DNA from 3 places in the Erwinia sp. L03-1 genome. Region 1 is predicted to be linked to each of the others. Evidence: predicted binding sites of a transcription regulator. Region 1 holds the regulator's gene; each other region holds the start of a gene.
What was found. The regulator CRP, encoded in region 1, controls carbon source genes, mostly activating them, when cyclic AMP is high. The targets are predictions, from matches to a motif close to ATGTGANNNNNNTCACAT.
Positions count from the first base shown of each region.

Region 2: a site for CRP is predicted at 1,954-1,971, ahead of serA (phosphoglycerate dehydrogenase). Genes of this name have one in related genera too.
Region 3: a site for CRP is predicted at 2,440-2,457, ahead of psiE (phosphate-starvation-inducible protein PsiE). Genes of this name have one in related genera too.

Region 1 is NZ_CM178762.1:350,554-356,289, reverse strand. Features, by position in the region: gene AC4PCC_RS01555 (hydrolase) at 1-76, shown strand, start outside; gene AC4PCC_RS01550 (YheU family protein) at 78-296, shown strand; gene AC4PCC_RS01545 (phosphoribulokinase) at 380-1,249, shown strand; gene AC4PCC_RS01540 (OsmC family protein) at 1,330-1,734, opposite strand; gene crp (cAMP-activated global transcriptional regulator CRP) at 2,043-2,675, shown strand; gene AC4PCC_RS01530 (YccS/YhfK family putative transporter) at 2,734-4,866, shown strand; gene argD (bifunctional acetylornithine/succinyldiaminopimelate transaminase) at 4,974-5,736, opposite strand, start outside.
Region 2 is NZ_CM178762.1:731,764-737,499, reverse strand. Features, by position in the region: gene AC4PCC_RS03445 (5-formyltetrahydrofolate cyclo-ligase) at 1-230, shown strand, start outside; gene serA (phosphoglycerate dehydrogenase) at 504-1,739, opposite strand; gene rpiA (ribose-5-phosphate isomerase RpiA) at 2,044-2,700, opposite strand; gene AC4PCC_RS03430 (LysR family transcriptional regulator ArgP) at 2,893-3,789, shown strand; gene AC4PCC_RS03425 (oxidative stress defense protein) at 3,872-4,597, opposite strand; partial or broken gene AC4PCC_RS03420 (arginine transporter) at 4,876-4,938, opposite strand; gene mscS (small-conductance mechanosensitive channel MscS) at 5,139-5,736, opposite strand, start outside.
Region 3 is NZ_CM178762.1:4,322,734-4,328,469, reverse strand. Features, by position in the region: gene AC4PCC_RS19850 (capsule biosynthesis GfcC D2 domain-containing protein) at 1-303, shown strand, start outside; gene AC4PCC_RS19845 (YjbH domain-containing protein) at 303-2,399, shown strand; gene psiE (phosphate-starvation-inducible protein PsiE) at 2,521-2,919, shown strand; gene ubiC (chorismate lyase) at 3,011-3,538, shown strand; gene ubiA (4-hydroxybenzoate octaprenyltransferase) at 3,540-4,421, shown strand; gene AC4PCC_RS19825 (hypothetical protein) at 4,549-5,736, shown strand, end outside.

The sequences.
Region 1 (5,736 bases):
GGGGACCCTGCGCAACCCGGAAATGTGGCTGGAGCAGCGTATCCCCGAATGGCTTTCAACCTGGCTGGACAACTAACGTGATTATTCCCTGGAAAGAGCTGGACGCAGAGACGCTGGATAACCTGATCGAATCTTTCGTGCTGAGAGAAGGCACCGACTACGGCGAGCAGGAGCGCTCGCTGACGCAGAAAGTGGAGGACGTACGCCGTCAGCTTATCAGTGGTGAAGCCGTACTGGTCTGGTCCGAACTCCACGAGACGGTGAATATTATGCCGCGCGGCAGGATTACCGGTTAGCGATCGTGACCGGGCGTGACACCCGGACGCAAATCGTGTTACCAATGCCGCCTTGATGCGTTTTTCTCAGAGAGTCGTTAGCCATGTCAGCCAAACATCCTGTGATTGCCGTAACGGGTTCCAGCGGTGCGGGAACCACGACTACCAGCCTGGCCTTCCGCAAAATTTTTCAGCAGCTAAACCTCCATGCCGCTGAAGTTGAAGGTGACAGCTTCCACCGCTTTACGCGTCCTGAAATGGATATGGCTATTCGTAAAGCGCGTGATATGGGCCGCCATATCAGCTATTTCGGCCCCGAGGCTAACGATTTTGCCCTGCTGGAGCATACGTTTGCCGAATATGGCCGCAGCGGTAGCGGCCAGTCGCGTAAATACCTGCATACCTACGATGAAGCGGTACCCTGGAACCAGGTGCCGGGCACCTTTACGCCCTGGCAGCCGCTGCCCGAGCCGACTGACGTGCTGTTCTATGAAGGTTTACACGGTGGCGTAATGACGCCGCAGCATAACGTTGCGGAGAATGTCGATCTGCTGGTCGGCGTGGTACCGATCGTCAACCTTGAGTGGATCCAAAAGCTGGTCCGCGACACCAGCGAGCGGGGGCACTCCCGCGAGGCGGTGATGGACTCCGTGGTACGCTCGATGGAGGACTACATCAACTATATTACCCCGCAGTTTTCGCGCACCCACATCAACTTTCAGCGCGTACCTACGGTGGATACCTCCAATCCGTTTGCGGCACGCGGTATCCCATCGCTTGATGAAAGCTTTGTGGTTATCCACTTTCAGGCGCTGGAGGATATTGATTTCCCCTATCTCCTGTCGATGCTGCAGGGCGCGTTTATCTCTCAGATCAATACGCTGGTGGTGCCGGGCGGCAAAATGGGGCTGGCGATGGAGCTGATAATGGGGCCGCTGGTCAGGCGTCTGATTGAGGGGAAAAAGATAGTCTGAGACACCGTGCGTTAAGCCCCAGAGAAAAAAATAGTCCGGGCCACTGCGCATTAGCCCCACAGGCTGGGGCTAATGGAATGTTAAATTTCGATCGCTTCAAAGCTGTGGGTGATTTCAACGCCTTTGCCCAGCATCAGGGCAACGGAGCAATACTTTTCTGCCGACAGGTCGACGGCGCGGGAAACGGCTTTCTCCTCCAGGCCCTTACCGCTAACAATAAAGTGCAGGTTGATATGGGTGAACAGACGGGGTGCTTCTTCCCGGCGTTCGGAAGTCAGTTTGACCTCGCAGTCAGCCACGTCATGGCGCCCCTTTTGCAGGATTGACACCACGTCGATGGCACTACACCCGCCGGCCGCCATCAGAACCATTTCCATTGGGCTGGGTGCCTTATCGCCCGCATTGCCGTCCATTAAAATCTGGTGCCCGGATGAGGATTCTCCCAAAAACGTGAGCCCTTCTACCCATTTAACACGTGCTTGCATAACAAATCCCTCTAAGTCATTCAGTTAACGCCAGATTACGCTTCGGCAACAAAAACGGCAATGCGACAATTTTCACACTATGCTGAAGCGAGACAACACAAGACACTCGTTCCAAGCTGTGCTACAAACAAAGCTGTAATAATTTCGTTCGTACTCTACAAGCATGACGAAACGGCACAACATAACGACCCAGGCCTGCGACAGGGTTCGGGATAATTTCCCTGATGGGAAACGCGTCACTATTTCAACGCCTGACAGGGAACTCTGCCCCTGTGTTTAGGCATGATGACAACAGAGGATAATCGCGAATGGTTCTCGGCAAACCGCAAACAGACCCGACTCTTGAATGGTTCCTGTCACATTGCCATATTCATAAGTATCCATCCAAAAGCACGCTAATTCACCAGGGTGAGAAAGCGGAAACGCTTTACTACATCGTGAAAGGTTCAGTCGCGGTGCTCATTAAGGATGAGGAAGGCAAAGAGATGATCCTCTCTTACCTCAACCAGGGCGACTTTATCGGTGAACTTGGCCTGTTTGAAGAGGGTCAGGAGCGTAGCGCATGGGTCAGGGCGAAAACCGCCTGTGAAGTGGCTGAAATATCCTATAAGAAATTCCGTCAGCTTATTCAGGTTAACCCTGATATTCTGATGCGACTCTCTTCGCAGATGGCTCGTCGCCTGCAGGTGACGTCTGAGAAAGTGGGGAATTTAGCTTTCCTCGATGTGACGGGTCGCATCGCGCAGACGCTACTAAATCTGGCTAAGCAGCCGGATGCAATGACTCACCCGGATGGGATGCAGATCAAAATCACCCGCCAGGAAATTGGTCAGATTGTGGGCTGCTCGCGCGAAACCGTGGGCCGCATACTCAAAATGCTGGAAGATCAGAATCTGATCTCCGCACACGGTAAAACTATCGTAGTTTATGGCACGCGCTAACCGGCTCTGATCCCCCCGGCGCAACCTCCCGTTGCGCCTTTTTTATTGGTATGGAGCGATGTGGCGCAGACTGATTTATCATCCTGAGGTTAACTATGCCCTGCGTCAGACGCTGGTGCTCTGTTTACCGGTAGCGATTGGATGGCTGTTGGGCGATCTGCAAAAGGGACTGCTGTTCTCCCTGGTGCCCGCGTGCTGCAATAACGCCGGTCTGGATACGCCGCATAAGCGCTTTTTCAAACGCCTTATCGTGGGCGGAAGCCTGTTTGCCTTTAGTAGCTTTCTGATCCAGTACCTGGGTGAGCACAGCGTTCCCCTGCCTGCGATTCTGTTTGCTATGGCAATGCTGCTGGGCGTCACGGGTGAAATCAGCCCACTGCATGCCAGGCTGCTGCCCGGATCGCTTATCGCCGCCATCTTCACCCTGAGTCTGGCCGGCCGCATGCCGATATGGGAGCCGCCCCTGCTCTACGTGCTGGGGACGATCTGGTACGGGGTGTTCAACTGGTTCTGGTTCTGGCTGTGGAAAGAGCAGCCGATGCGCGAAACCCTCAGCCTGCTGTACCGCGAGCTGGCCGACTATTGTGAAGCCAAATATACCCTGCTCACCCGTCTGACCGATCCTGATAAAGCCCTGCCGCCGCTGCTGGCCCGCCAGCAAAAAGCCGTCGATCTGATCGGCATCTGCTATCAGCAGATGCATATGCTGGCCGCCAACCGCGACAGCCATCATAAACGTCTCATCCGCGCGTTTCAGGTCGCGCTGGATTTGCAGGAGCATATCTCCGTCAGCCTGCATCAGCCTGAAGAGGTGCAGAAGCTGGTCGAAAAAAGCCATGCTGAAGCGGTCATTCGCTGGAACGCGCAAACCATCGCCGCACGACTGCGGGAGCTGGCCGATGATATTCTTTACCACCGGCTGCCGGAGCGCTTTGTGATGGACAAGCCGCTCGGCGCACTTGAAAAAATCGCCCGTCGAAGCCGGGATAATCCGGTGGGACAGTTCTGCTACTACCACTTCAGCCGCATTGCGCGCGTCCTGCGCACGCAGCGCCCTTTATATCAGCGCGACCTGATGGCCGATCGCCAGCGCCGCCTGCCGCTGCTGGCCGCCTGCAAAAGCTATCTGTCGCTGAAGTCTGCCGCCCTGCGCACCGCCGCCCGCTTTGCCGTGATGCTCACTTTCGCCAGTACCCTGGCGATGTTCTTCGACCTGCCCAAGCCCTACTGGATCCTGATGACGGTGATGTTTGTCAGCCAGAATGGCTACAGCGCCACCCGCGTACGCATCCAGCACCGTGCACTCGGTACGCTGGCCGGGTTGATTATCGCCGCCGTCGCCCTGCGCCTCCACGCGCCTGAGGCGATGGTGCTGTCGATAATGCTGGTTATCACGCTGGTCAGCTACCTGGTTATCCGCAAGTTCTACGGCTGGGCGATGATTGGTTTTACCGTCACCGCCGTGTACTCGCTCCAGCTGCTCTCGCTGAACGGCGCTGACTTCCTGCTGCCACGGCTGATGGATACGCTGATGGGATGCATGATTGCCTTTGGCGGCATGATCTGGCTGTGGCCCCAGTGGCAAAGCGGGCTGCTGCGGCAAAATGCCCACGACGCGCTGGGCACCTACCAGGATGCGCTGCAAATGCTGCTTGGCAGCGAGCAGGATCCGGTCAGGCTGGCTTACCAGCGTATGCGCGCCAACCAGGCGCATAATGCGGTGTTCAACTCGCTTAATCAGGCCATGCAGGAACCGGGGTTTGATTCAAACTATTTGGCAGACATGAAGCTGTGGGTGACGCACAGTCAGTTTATTGTCGAGCATATCAACGCGATGACCATCCTCGCCCGTGAACATACGATGCTCACTCCGGCGCTGGCCGAGCGCTACCTGCAAAGCTGTGAAATCGCCCTTCAGCGCTGCCAGCAGCGGCTGGAGTATGATGGTCCCGGCTCGGATACCAACGTGCTGGAGGATTTACAGGGAGAGTTTGAACAGGGACCGATAACGATTCTGGAGCGACACCTGAGGCAGATACTCGATCACCTCAGGATTATGCATACCATCTCTTCGCTGGCCTGGCGCGACCGGCCGCATCACGGACGCTGGCTGTCACGCCGCTTAAAAAAAGCGCCTAAAACGAAAGGCAGAACGCACAGCGAGAAGCGGGAGGAGAGCAGGCAAGCATAACGCGGGGTTTTCAGCCATCCAATAATCTCCCTTCCTGCTTACTGCTCCATGCTCCATGCTCCATGCTCCATGCATGATGCATCATGCTCCCTCCATGCATCATGCCGTCAGAATAGCGCTGTTTCTACCGCCCTGGCAAAGCGGGCCATGCCCTCTTCAATATCGGCAGGCTCAATCACCAGCGAAGGCGCAAAGCGCAGCACGTCCGTTCCGGCGTTAAGGACCATCACCCCTTCAGCCGCTGCGGCATGAAGAATATCCCGCGCCTTACCGGCATGCTCCGGCCTGAGTGCGGCCCCGATCAGCAGCCCCTTGCCCCGGATATCACTGAAGAGCGGCCGCTTAGCGTCCAGCGCGGTTAGCGCCGCAACAAACTGCTCGCGACGCGCTTCCACACCGCTCAGCACCGATTCGGTGTTGATGATATCCAGCGCGGCCTCTGCCACGGCGCAGGCCAGCGGATTACCGCCATAGGTGGTGCCATGGACGCCCGGCGACATGGTTGACGCTATCTCATCGGTGGTGAGCATCGCGCTGACCGGGAAGCCGCCGCCCAGGGCTTTGGCAGTGGTGAGGATATCAGGCACCACGCCATAGTGCTCACAGGCAAACAGCTTGCCGCTGCGGCCCATGCCGCTCTGCACTTCATCCAGCACCAGCAGCGCCTGATGTTTATCGCACAGTTCGCGCAGCCCCTGCATAAATGCCTGGGTAGCGGGCATCACTCCGCCCTCGCCCTGGATCGGTTCCACTACGATAGCGCAGGTATGGTCGTCAATGACCGCTTTCACCGCAGCGAGATCGTTAAAGGGAACATGGACGATATCGGCAGGTTTAGGCCCGAAGCCATCGGAATATTTCGGCTGCCCG
Region 2 (5,736 bases), 380 kb from region 1:
TCAGCGATCTGGATGTGCTGATGGTACCTCTGGTGGCGTTTGATGCGCAGGGGCAACGGCTGGGTATGGGTGGCGGTTTTTATGACCGGACGCTGCAGTACTGGCCGCAGCATGGGCTGTTACCGGTAGGGTTGGCTCACGATTGTCAGCAGGTGGAGGCGCTACCTGGAGCAGACTGGGACGTGCCGCTGCCGGTAATCATTACGCCCTCTAAGGTTTGGCAGTGGTGAATACGGCGTTTTGAGTGCATCAGGTAAATACACGAACCTGAAGTCAGCAAATTTAAAAGCGAGTCGACATATTCAAATTCGATAATCGTTTAAATTCAAAAAAATAAGAACTTCGTAAATACGAAAATGGTTTTACTAAAAGCAGCTGAAATAAGGATACTGCGCTCAGGGAGCGGCGGGCAAGGATGCCCGCTCGCGACCGGGAAGTCCGGCCTGGAAACCCGGTTAAACTACACCGCACAGCCGTATTAAGGCGGGCGGACAAGTCAATTATCAGTAAAGCAGACGGGCACGGATAGTGCCTGGAATCGCCTTCATTAGCTGAAGTGCCGTATTCGCAACCTCATGTGATGCGTCGATATCAATCACCACATAGCCCATCTGCGGTGTGGTTTGCAGATACTGTGCGGCAATGTTGATGCCCTGCCCGGCAAAAATGTTGTTAAGTGCCGTTAGGATACCCGGGCGATTCTCGTGAATATGCAGTAAACGACTCTGCTCACCGTGCATCGGCAACGAGACTTCCGGGAAGTTAACCGCTGAGAGCGTTGAGCCGTTGTCGGAGTATTTCGCCAGCTTGCCCGCGACTTCGACGCCGATATTTTCCTGCGCTTCCTGCGTTGAACCACCAATATGCGGCGTCAGGATCACATTATCAAATTCGCAAAGCGGTGAATTGAACGGATCGCTGTTGGTCGCAGGTTCTTCCGGGAATACGTCAATTGCCGCCCCGGCGAGATGTTTGTCGGCCAGCACCTTACACAGCGCAGGAATATCTACCACCGTCCCGCGAGAGGCATTAATCAGCAGCGAGCCCGGTTTCATCATCGCCAGCTCCTCTGGCCCCATCATATTCTGCGTCGATGCCGTTTCCGGTACGTGCAGGCTAACCACGTCGCTCATATTCAGCAGCTCGGACAGGTAGCGCACCTGCGTGGCATTACCCAATGGCAGCTTGTTCTCAATGTCGTAGAAATAGACGTGCATCCCCAGGCTTTCCGCCAGCACACCCAGCTGCATGCCAATATGACCGTAGCCAATGATACCCAGCTTCTTGCCGCGCGCCTCATAGGAACCCGCCGCCAGCTTATTCCAGACGCCCCGGTGGGCTTTGGCATTGGCCATCGGTACGCCACGAAGCATCAACAGCAGTTCACCGATTACCAGTTCAGCAACGGATCGGGTATTGGAGAAAGGCGCATTAAAAACCGGGATCCCGCGCTTCGCTGCTGCATTAAGGTCAACCTGATTGGTTCCAATGCAGAAACAGCCCACCGCTACCAGCTTTTCAGCCGCTGCGAAGATCTCTTCGCTAAGATGCGTGCGTGAGCGGATACCGATAAAGTGCGCATCACGAACGGAGGCTTTCAGCGACTCACTGTCCAGCGCGCCTTTATGAAATTCGATGTTGGTATAGCCTGACGCGCGCAAATTATCGATCGCGCTCTGGTGTACGCCTTCCACCAGCAGGAACTTAATCTTATCTTTCTCCAGTGATACTTTTGACATTTCCCGACCCTATTTATCAGACTTCAGAAGGAGCTGACCTCACAATATTTTTCAGATATAAGGCAGCCTTCTGTCAAAGTATCAAAATCTACGCCTGCGGCAATACAAACGATTGCCCGGCAGGCAGCATGGCAGCGACGCATCAGGGGGCAAACTGGCAGATAATCACGGTGTAAAGCCTCGCGCCAGTGCGATCGGCCGACCTGCGGAGTTTATGTGATATAAGTCACTATATTTCCAGGTCTGAAAGAAAAGATGTTTTTTAACTAAAATTATCCCGCGCCCTGAGGCGCAGGTCAGATCCTCACTGAAGGACTTTAACGCCCTCTGGCGTACCGATTAAGGCAATATCGGCACCGCGCGCCGCAAACAGCCCGACAGTGACCACGCCAGGCAGTGCATTTATCGCCTTTTCCAGCGCGACGGCATCCATAATTTGAAGATTATGCACGTCGAGAATATCGTTACCGTTATCAGTCAGGACATGCTGACGGTATTCCGGCAGCCCACCCAGCTTGACCAGTTCACGCGCCACATAGCTACGCGCCATCGGGATAACCTCAACTGGCAGTGGAAAATGACCCAATACGTCCACCTGTTTGGAACTGTCAGCGATGCAGATAAATTTTTCGGCCACGGCGGCAATAATTTTTTCACGCGTAAGCGCAGCACCGCCGCCTTTGATCATCTGAAGGGAGGCATTAATTTCATCAGCGCCGTCGACATAAACCGACAGGGAGTCAACCTCGTTCAGATCGAAAACCGGTATTCCCAGCGCTTTTAATAACGCGGTAGAGGCATCGGAGCTGGATACGGCTCCTTCAATCTGGTGCCTGACAGACCCCAGCGCATCGATAAAATGAGCGGCGGTAGACCCCGTACCTACGCCAACAATCGTTCCCGGCTGTACGTATTTCAGTGCGGCCCAGCCGACCGCCTTTTTCAGTTCATCCTGCGTCATAATATGTTTAGAATCCGTACTGATACTGTGTGCGCGTAGTATAAAACAACCCTTGCAGAAAACAGTGCATTTGTTGTCAGTCTGGAAGACAGCCCACAAACAAGCGGAGGGTTAAGCACGTTATTGCGCAGGGAAAGCGAGAAAAAATGTGGCATAGTGCTGATTCCTCACCTGAAAGAGATCAAACGAACAATGAAACGCCCGGATTATCGTACGCTTCAGGCGCTGGATGCAGTCATTCGCGAGCGCGGTTTTGAGCGTGCAGCACAGAAACTTTGTATTACCCAGTCCGCCGTTTCCCAGCGTATCAAGCAGCTGGAAAACATGTTTGGTCAGCCGCTGCTGGTACGTACCGTGCCGCCGCGACCCACCGAACAGGGGCAAAAGCTGCTGGCGCTGCTTCATCAGGTTGAGCTGCTGGAAGAGGAGTGGCTGGGTGATGAAAACGGCGGTACCACCCCGCTTCTGCTGTCGCTGGCGGTCAACGCCGACAGTCTTGCAACCTGGCTTTTACCTGCGTTAAAAACGGTATTAACCGACTCTCCGGTTCGCCTGAATCTCCAGGTGGAAGATGAGAGCCGCACTCAGGAAAGGCTGCGTCGTGGTGAGGTGGTCGGCGCGGTCAGTATTCAGCCGCAGCCGCTGCCCAGCTGCCTGATTGACCAGCTTGGCGCGCTCGATTATCTGTTCGTGGGTTCTAAAGACTTCGCTGCCCGTTATTTCCCTAACGGCGTGACGCGATCGGCCCTGCTGAAAGCCCCGGCCGTGGCGTTTGATCATCTGGACGATATGCATCAGGCTTTTTTACAACAAAATTTTGATCTGTCACCCGGTAGCGTCCCCTGCCACATCGTGAACTCTTCAGAGGCCTTTGTTCAGCTTGCCCGTCAGGGAACCACCTGCTGCATGATCCCTCATCTGCAAATAGAGCGTGAGCTGGCCGAGGGGGAGCTGATTGACCTGACGCCCGGACTGTTTCAGCGTCGGATGCTCTACTGGCACCGTTTCGCCCCGGAAAGCCGCCTGATGCGCAAGGTAACGGACGCGCTGATATCCCATGGTCATCGGGTATTGCGTCAGAGCGAATAACGAAAAGCCGCGCCAATGCGACCCCACAGGGGACGCGTCGGCGCGGCTGAAACGACCGGTGGAGTAGAGCTCTCCCCTGGGTTCAGGGGGTCCGCTGCAGCTCAAATACCACGTCAACCTGATCGTCAAAGTGAATCGTCTGCTGTTCGTAGGTCTGCTCAGCCGAGGTCATGGGTGCCGCACTGGCTGCTTTAAACATGCGGGCCATCGGCATGGGCTGATAGTTGGCAACGTGATAACGAATGCTGTAAACCGGCCCCAGCTTAGCGTTAAAGCCCTGCGCCAGCGCACCAGCCTGCTGCGTGGCATTTTCAATGGCCGCCTGACGCGCCTTATCACGGTAGGTCTCCGGATTCGCCACGCCCAGATCTACGGAACGAATCTCCGTCAGGCCCGCTTTAAGGGCACCGTCAAGCAGTGCATTAAGCTTATCCAGCTGACGCAGCGTGACCTGCACCTGACGTACGGCGCGATACCCTTTCAGTACCGATTTACCGTCTTTCAGATAATCATACTCTGGCTGGGTACGCAGGTTAGCCGCGTTGATGTCCTTCTTATCAATGCCCTTTTTCTGCAGGAAATCAAAATATTGCGCAACACGTTCGTCAGCCTGTTTTTTAGCGTCTGCTGCGTCTTTTGACGAAACATTCACTTCGATGGCCAGCGTGGCAATATCGGGGGTGGCGTCAATGCTGGACTGGCCAGAGGTCACGACGTGCGGGCCGTTTGGCAATTCATCTGCCAGCGCAGTAAGGGGAATAGTACCTAATCCAATAATGGCGGCCAGCGCCAGTTTAGTAAGCTTCACCAGGTTCCTCCGTGGGGGCTATTCAGTCAGCCTGCCGATAACCGGCAGGCTAAGGTAATTATGCGGTTAACATGCAACAGCCTTATTTTAGCGGCTTTTGTCGAACCAGACTTTGACGTCAATTCCAGCCGTTAGTTCAAGGTCGGGGATAAGGGTGGAAACTGAAGGCTCAGGCGATAAGGCCTTGTTATCCGCTCCCTAATGCCTGCTGTGCCAGCTTGAGGGCATAGCCTGCAGAGTCCATCGTCTACTCAGGGCGCTGCGTAGTGCGCCCCAGTTTGTTGTAATACAAAGGCATTTTGTGGCCCCAGCGGCAGGATCAACGCCGCGCCGAGCGCCATACCCTGGAAGAAGACAGCGATTATCCGTAACACCTCAGAGGTAAAAGTGAGGCGAGTGTATCTATCTGGAGTGAGTCGTTGAAATTTAAAATTCTAATTGTTTATTAGTCAGGCTAATGCCAGGCGGGAAAGTAAAGGCGGAAGGTGCTGAACAACGGCTGGGCCGTCATTCAGATTTCCGCCTTCGTATTCACCGCTTATTACGCCCCGGAAGGGCTGCGGGCTGGCGCAGAGGGTTCAGCCTCAGGCACGTTAGCCTGATGCAGGTGAACATCCATCTGCGGATAAGGAATACCAATGCCGTTCGCATCCAGCGTACGCTTAAAGTTCTTCATCAGATCCCAGTAGACGTTCTGCAGGTCTCCTGCACTGCTCCAGCAGCGCACCACGAAGTTAAGCGAGGAAGCGGCCAGTTCGTTGAGACCAATCTGCACGCCCATATCCTGCAACACGCGGCTGTCGGCTTCAACCACCTCACGCAGCAGCGCAATGACTTTATCCACATCCGCGTCGTAGGCGACCCCGATGATAAATTCGTTGCGGCGGTTGGGTTCACGGGAGTAGTTAACGATATTACCGGCAATAATTTTACCGTTTGGCACCACGACAACTTTACCATCACTCGTTTTCAGCGTGGTGGAGAAAATCTGTACGCTCTGTACCGTACCCATCACGCCGATATCAATAAATTCGCCGGTGCGGAACGGACGGAAGGTTACCAGCAGCACGCCAGCCGCCAGGTTTGACAGCGATCCCTGAAGCGCCAGACCGACGGCCAGACCTGCGGCACCCAGCACG
Region 3 (5,736 bases), 890 kb from region 1:
ACGCTGACCCTGGCGGGGCTTATCACCGACAGCGGCAAAACCTCATGGCAGCCTGGCCGCAGCGTGGTTGACTACCTTAACGCGCACGACCGCCTTTCCGGTGCCGAACGTAATACCGCCGTGCTGATTTCACCCGAGGGCAGGGTAACGGAGGTGCCAGTCGCCTACTGGAACCGGCGTCACGCTGAACCCGAGGCGGGTAGCACTCTTTACGTTGGCTTCTCCTCATGGTCGCTGCCCGGCGATTATGACGATCTCAACCAGCAGATTGTTTCTGTACTGACGCACCGGATCCCTGACTGATGAAAAAAACCTGTCTTCTCAGCCTGCTGGCTGTCTCCGTTGCCTGTGCCTGCCAGGCGCAGGCCGCGACCTTTGCCGATCCGGTTGGGCCATCGCAGTCTGACTTCGGCGGGGTTGGCCTGATGCAGGTGCCGACCGCGCGGATGGCAAAGGATGGCGAATTTAGCCTCAACTACCGCTATAACGACCAGTACCGCTTCTATTCCTCATCGGTGCAGCTGTTTCCGTGGCTGGAAGCCACCATCCGCTATACCGACGTAAAAACCCGCCGCTACAGCGCCGTGGACAGCTTCAGTGGCAATCAGAGCTATAAAGATAAGGCGTTCGATCTTAAAGCGCGGCTGTGGCAGGAGGGCTACTGGCTGCCGGAAGTCTCAGTCGGGGCGCGTGACCTGGGCGGTACCGGCCTGTTCGACAGTGAATATGTCGTGGCGACCAAGGCCTGGGGACCGTTCGACTTCACCCTGGGGATGGGCACGGGCTACCTTGGCAACAGCGGCACGGTAAAAAATCCGTTCTGCCAGGCCGACAGCAGTTTCTGTAATCGTTCGAACGGCAACGGCACGGCAGGATCGGTTAACGGTAAGGACCTGTTTAAAGGCCCGGCTGCGATTTTTGGCGGCGTGGAGTATCAGACGCCGTGGCAGCCGCTGCGCCTTAAAGCAGAGTACGAAGGCAACGATTATCAGGATGATTTTGCGGGACGCCTGGAGCAGAAAAGTAAAGTTAACGTGGGCGCAGTCTATCGCCTCAGCGACTGGGCCGATGTCAACGTCAGCTACGAGCGCGGCAACACCTTTATGGCCGGATTCACGCTGCGCACCAACTTCAACGACCTGCATTCTGCCGCCGCTGACGTGCCGAAACCGGCTTATAAACCTCAGCCGCAGGGCAGGTTTCTGGAGCCAACCGTCGTCGCCAGCCAGCTGACGGATCTGAAATATAATGCCGGGCTGAACGGTCCAAATTTACAGGTTAAGGGCAATACCCTGTATGCCACCGGCCAGCAGAGTAAGTACCGCAACACGCAGGAAGGGGTCGATCGCGCCAACGTGATCATGATGAACAACCTGCCTGCTAACGTTGATACGCTGAACGTGACGGAAACCCGCAGCAATATGCCGCAGGTGACTACCGTAACCCGCGTTGACAGCCTGCGCCAGCAGCTGGAAGGCTATCCGCTGGGCAAAGAGAAAACCCTCGATCAGCAGCGGGTGGAGCCGGTCGATCCGGGCCATACCGAGCAGGGCTACCATATTGATGCAGACCGGCTGGACTACAGTCTGGCGCCGGTGCTGAATCAGTCGGTCGGCGGCCCGGAAAGCTTCTACCTCTATCAGGTTGGGGTGATGGCCAATGCCAACTACTGGCTCACCGACCACCTGCTGCTGGACGGCAGCGTATTTGCCAACCTGGCGAATAACTATGACAAATTTAACTACAACGGCGCACCGACCGACTCCACGCTGCCGCGCGTGCGTACCCATATTCGCGATTACGTCGAAAATAACGTTTATGTAAATAATCTGCAGGCTAACTACATGCACGCCCTGGGGAACGGCTTCTACGGGCAGATGTATGGCGGCTATCTGGAAACAATGTACGGCGGCGTGGGGGGCGAAGTGCTCTACCGTCCGCTGGACTCTGACTGGGCGTTTGGTATTGATGCCAACTACGTCAAGCAGCGTGACTGGGACAACATGATGCAGTTTACCGGCTACCACGCAAAAACCGGTAATCTGACCGCCTACTGGCGTCCCTCTTTCTTCAACAATCAGGTGTTGGTGAAGGCGAGCGTCGGGCAGTATCTGGCCGAGGATAAAGGCGCGACGATCGATGTCTCACGTCAGTTTGACAGCGGCGTGATAGTCGGCGCTTACGCCACCAAAACCAACGTATCGGCGGAAGAGTACGGCGAAGGGGACTTCACCAAAGGCTTCTATATCTCGATTCCGATGGATCTGTTTACCGCCTCACCAACGCGAGGACGCGCTCAGGTTAACTGGACGCCGCTGACGCGTGACGGTGGCCAGATGCTCGGTCGTAAATACCAGCTTTATGATATGACCTCCGATCGCGATATCGATTTCCGTTAACCCGCCGCAGGCCGCGTCCCTACGCGGCCTGCAACTAAACTTGTGAACTTCATCACACTAAAGCATATTATCCGTGCCAGGACTGTCCTGACGAATAACGTGTTTTTTTGAGGAAGTTTGCATGATTACCGCTTCGCGTATTGCCTGGATTTTACAGATGGTGCTGAATATTGGCCTGATTATGCTGGCCTGTATTCTGGTGGTTTTTTTAGGCAGGGAAACGTTTCATCTGGCCAATGTGCTACTGAATACCGGGGAGCAGACCTCCTCCTATATGCTGATCGACGGCATTGTTATCTATTTCCTCTATTTCGAGTTTATCGCGCTTATCGTGAAGTATTTCCAGTCCGGCTACCACTTCCCGCTGCGCTACTTCGTCTATATCGGCATTACCGCCATTATCCGGCTGATTATTGTCGACCATGAAAATCCGTTAGACACGCTGGCCTACGCCGTAGCGATCCTGATCCTGGTGATCACCCTGTGGCTGGCGAACAGCAATCGTCTGAAGCGTGAGTAGTCAAAATTTCCGATAATGGCACCCGCAGCGGTGTACCCGATCGGCGACTGCGCTACACTATGGCACCGAAATTTTTATCCGAGGACGCCGTATGGCTGATAACGCGCTGGCACAACTGCGCGCCATGGCATGGCTGCCTGTGACTTCGTCGCTGCTCACGCCCCCTCTGCTTGACTGGTTGATGGAAGAAGACTCAATGACCCGGCGCCTGGAGCGGCACTGCAGCCAGGTGACCGTGGAGGTTCAGCAGGAAGGGTTTATTCGCGCTGGGGAGGCGGGCGACGAGGTCGCCCTGCTGCCCGCAGAGACCCGCTACTGGCTGCGTGAGATCCTGCTATGCGGCGACGGCGTCCCCTGGCTGGCTGGCCGCACCCTGGTGCCGGCGTCAACGCTGAATGGCCCGGAACAGATGTTACAGCAGCTGGGTACGCGCCCGCTGGGACGCTACCTGTTTGCCTCTTCCACGCTGACGCGTGACTTTATTGAGCCAGGGCAGGTTGATGGGCTGTGGGGGCGTCGTTCGCGCCTGCGCCTCTCCGACAAGCCGCTGCTGCTGACCGAGCTGTTTCTACCCGCGGCCCCCCTTTACTCATCCCACCCAATGGACAGGAGCCTGTAGCATGGAGAGAACGTTCCCCGCGGGTAAACTCCAGGCCTACAGCCGACTGATGCGTATTGATAAGCCCATCGGGTCGCTGCTGTTGCTGTGGCCAACGCTGTGGGCGCTGTGGCTGGCGGGCATGAGCCTGCCCCCGCTAAAGGTGCTGCTGGTCTTTGTGCTGGGCGTATTTTTTATGCGTGCGGCGGGCTGCGTGGTGAACGATTTTGCCGATCGCAAAATTGACGGCCACGTTAAGCGTACCGAGGGGCGACCGCTCCCCAGCGGCGCGGTCACCTCAAAGGAGGCGAAACTGCTGTTTACCGGACTGGTATTGGTGTCGTTTTGCCTGGTGCTGACGATGAATACCATGACCATCTGGCTCTCACTGGGCGGCCTGGCACTGGCCTGGGTCTATCCGTTTATGAAGCGCTACACGCATCTGCCGCAGGTGGTGCTGGGCGCTGCATTTGGCTGGGCCATTCCCATGGGCTGGGCTGCGGTGAGCGAAACGGTGCCGCCAGCCTGCTGGCTGGTGTTTCTGGCGAACGTTTGCTGGACGGTGGCCTACGATACGCAGTATGCGATGGTTGATCGCGACGACGATCTGAAAATCGGCGTGAAGTCTACGGCAATCCTGTTTGGTCGCTTTGACCGGCTGATTATCGGGCTGCTACAGCTGGCGACGCTGGTGCTGATGGTCATTACCGGCTGGATGCTGCAGTTGGGTAGCCTGTTTTACCTCTCTGTTCTGCTGGCGGGCGCGCTGTTTATCTACCAGCAAAAGCTGATTGTCGACCGGGAGAGAAAGGCATGCTTTCAGGCCTTTCTGAATAATAACTACGTGGGCCTGCTGCTGTTTGCTGGCATCGTACTCAGCACTGCGCCGCTGGCGGGCGGCTAACAGCAAGAGCCAGGGAAAGCGTGGGCGGCTAACAAAAAAGGGTTGGGAGAGGGCGGGCAGATCATTTTAGGGAACCCGCGCTGATTAAAAACCACACAGTTTCTTTTATAAGAAAAGGTGTGAAGCAATGAAATCACTTTCGGCTGGCGCAAACCCTTCACCAGCCCTGCAACCTCTGTCGCCTGGCGCAAACTCTGCGCCAGCCCTACAGCCTGCGCAGCTGGCTCCCACGGAGCGCGACCGTATTCGCGCCCGCTTACGCACCGGCGAGGCGCATCAGGGTGGGCGCCCCATCGCCCGCCGTCAGAGCCTGGACAATGGCTCTCCCCCTTTGCACCTCCAGCAGCAGATTGCCGATATTGAGAAGCAGATAAACGCGGCGCGTGCGAAAGACGACCTGGACGGCGTTCCGGGTGCGCTCAGTCTGGATTTATATAAGCATCTGGTGACGCAGCACCGCTATGAGAAAGCCGCCACGGCCGATCTGTTCGGGTCGCAACCCTGGAAACGTATGCGCTGTGCGCAGTTGCAGAGCACGCCAGGCGGTGAGGTGGCCGCCGCCCAGTACGGTCTGGGGTTTGCTCACGACGATAACGGTGACAAACCGCCTTTTAGTAAGCTGGACATAGCACATGAGATGAACGGGTACTATCAGCGCATGGCTCCCTCCGGGGATACGATCCTCCTCTGTGAGCATCTCTATAAGCGGCGATATCCCCAGGCCCGGCAGCAGGATCAGCACTTCGTAAACAGCGAGTTTATGGCGGATAAAATCCTGAAGGCATTTCACGCGCGGGGACACAATCAGGGTCCGATAAAAGCGGAACAGGTTGCGCCCGGTATTGTTGCGATTAGCTGTGCCAGCGATAAGGACTGGCAGGGGATAGATTTTTTAATCGATAAATTTGGTGCACGTCCGTCAGCGTACCAGGTCGCACGCCATGCCGCGGTGCCACAGGGTAACCCCAGTCCACAGATAAGCGATCCCCGGGTGCAAAATCTTCAGATGATCAGGGCGCTGGGCTCATCCGATCCACAAGGTACCCTCGCGCAGCTCCGCCAGGTTCCCGATATCCTTAGCACGGCGACCCTGGCGCACGCCGATGCCGATATGATTCTCACATTGCTGCATACGCTGACGGTTCCGCAGCTGGCACAGAGGCATCAGCACAACCCGCTGGTGGCGCAGGGATTACAGGGAATATGGCATATCGCTGATTCCATGCCCGCGCTGGCAACGGACAGTACCCGTTTTGGTAATGCGCATCGCGCACTGATGGAAGAGCTGCAGGTTGTTTTAAGCGCGGTACGTCCT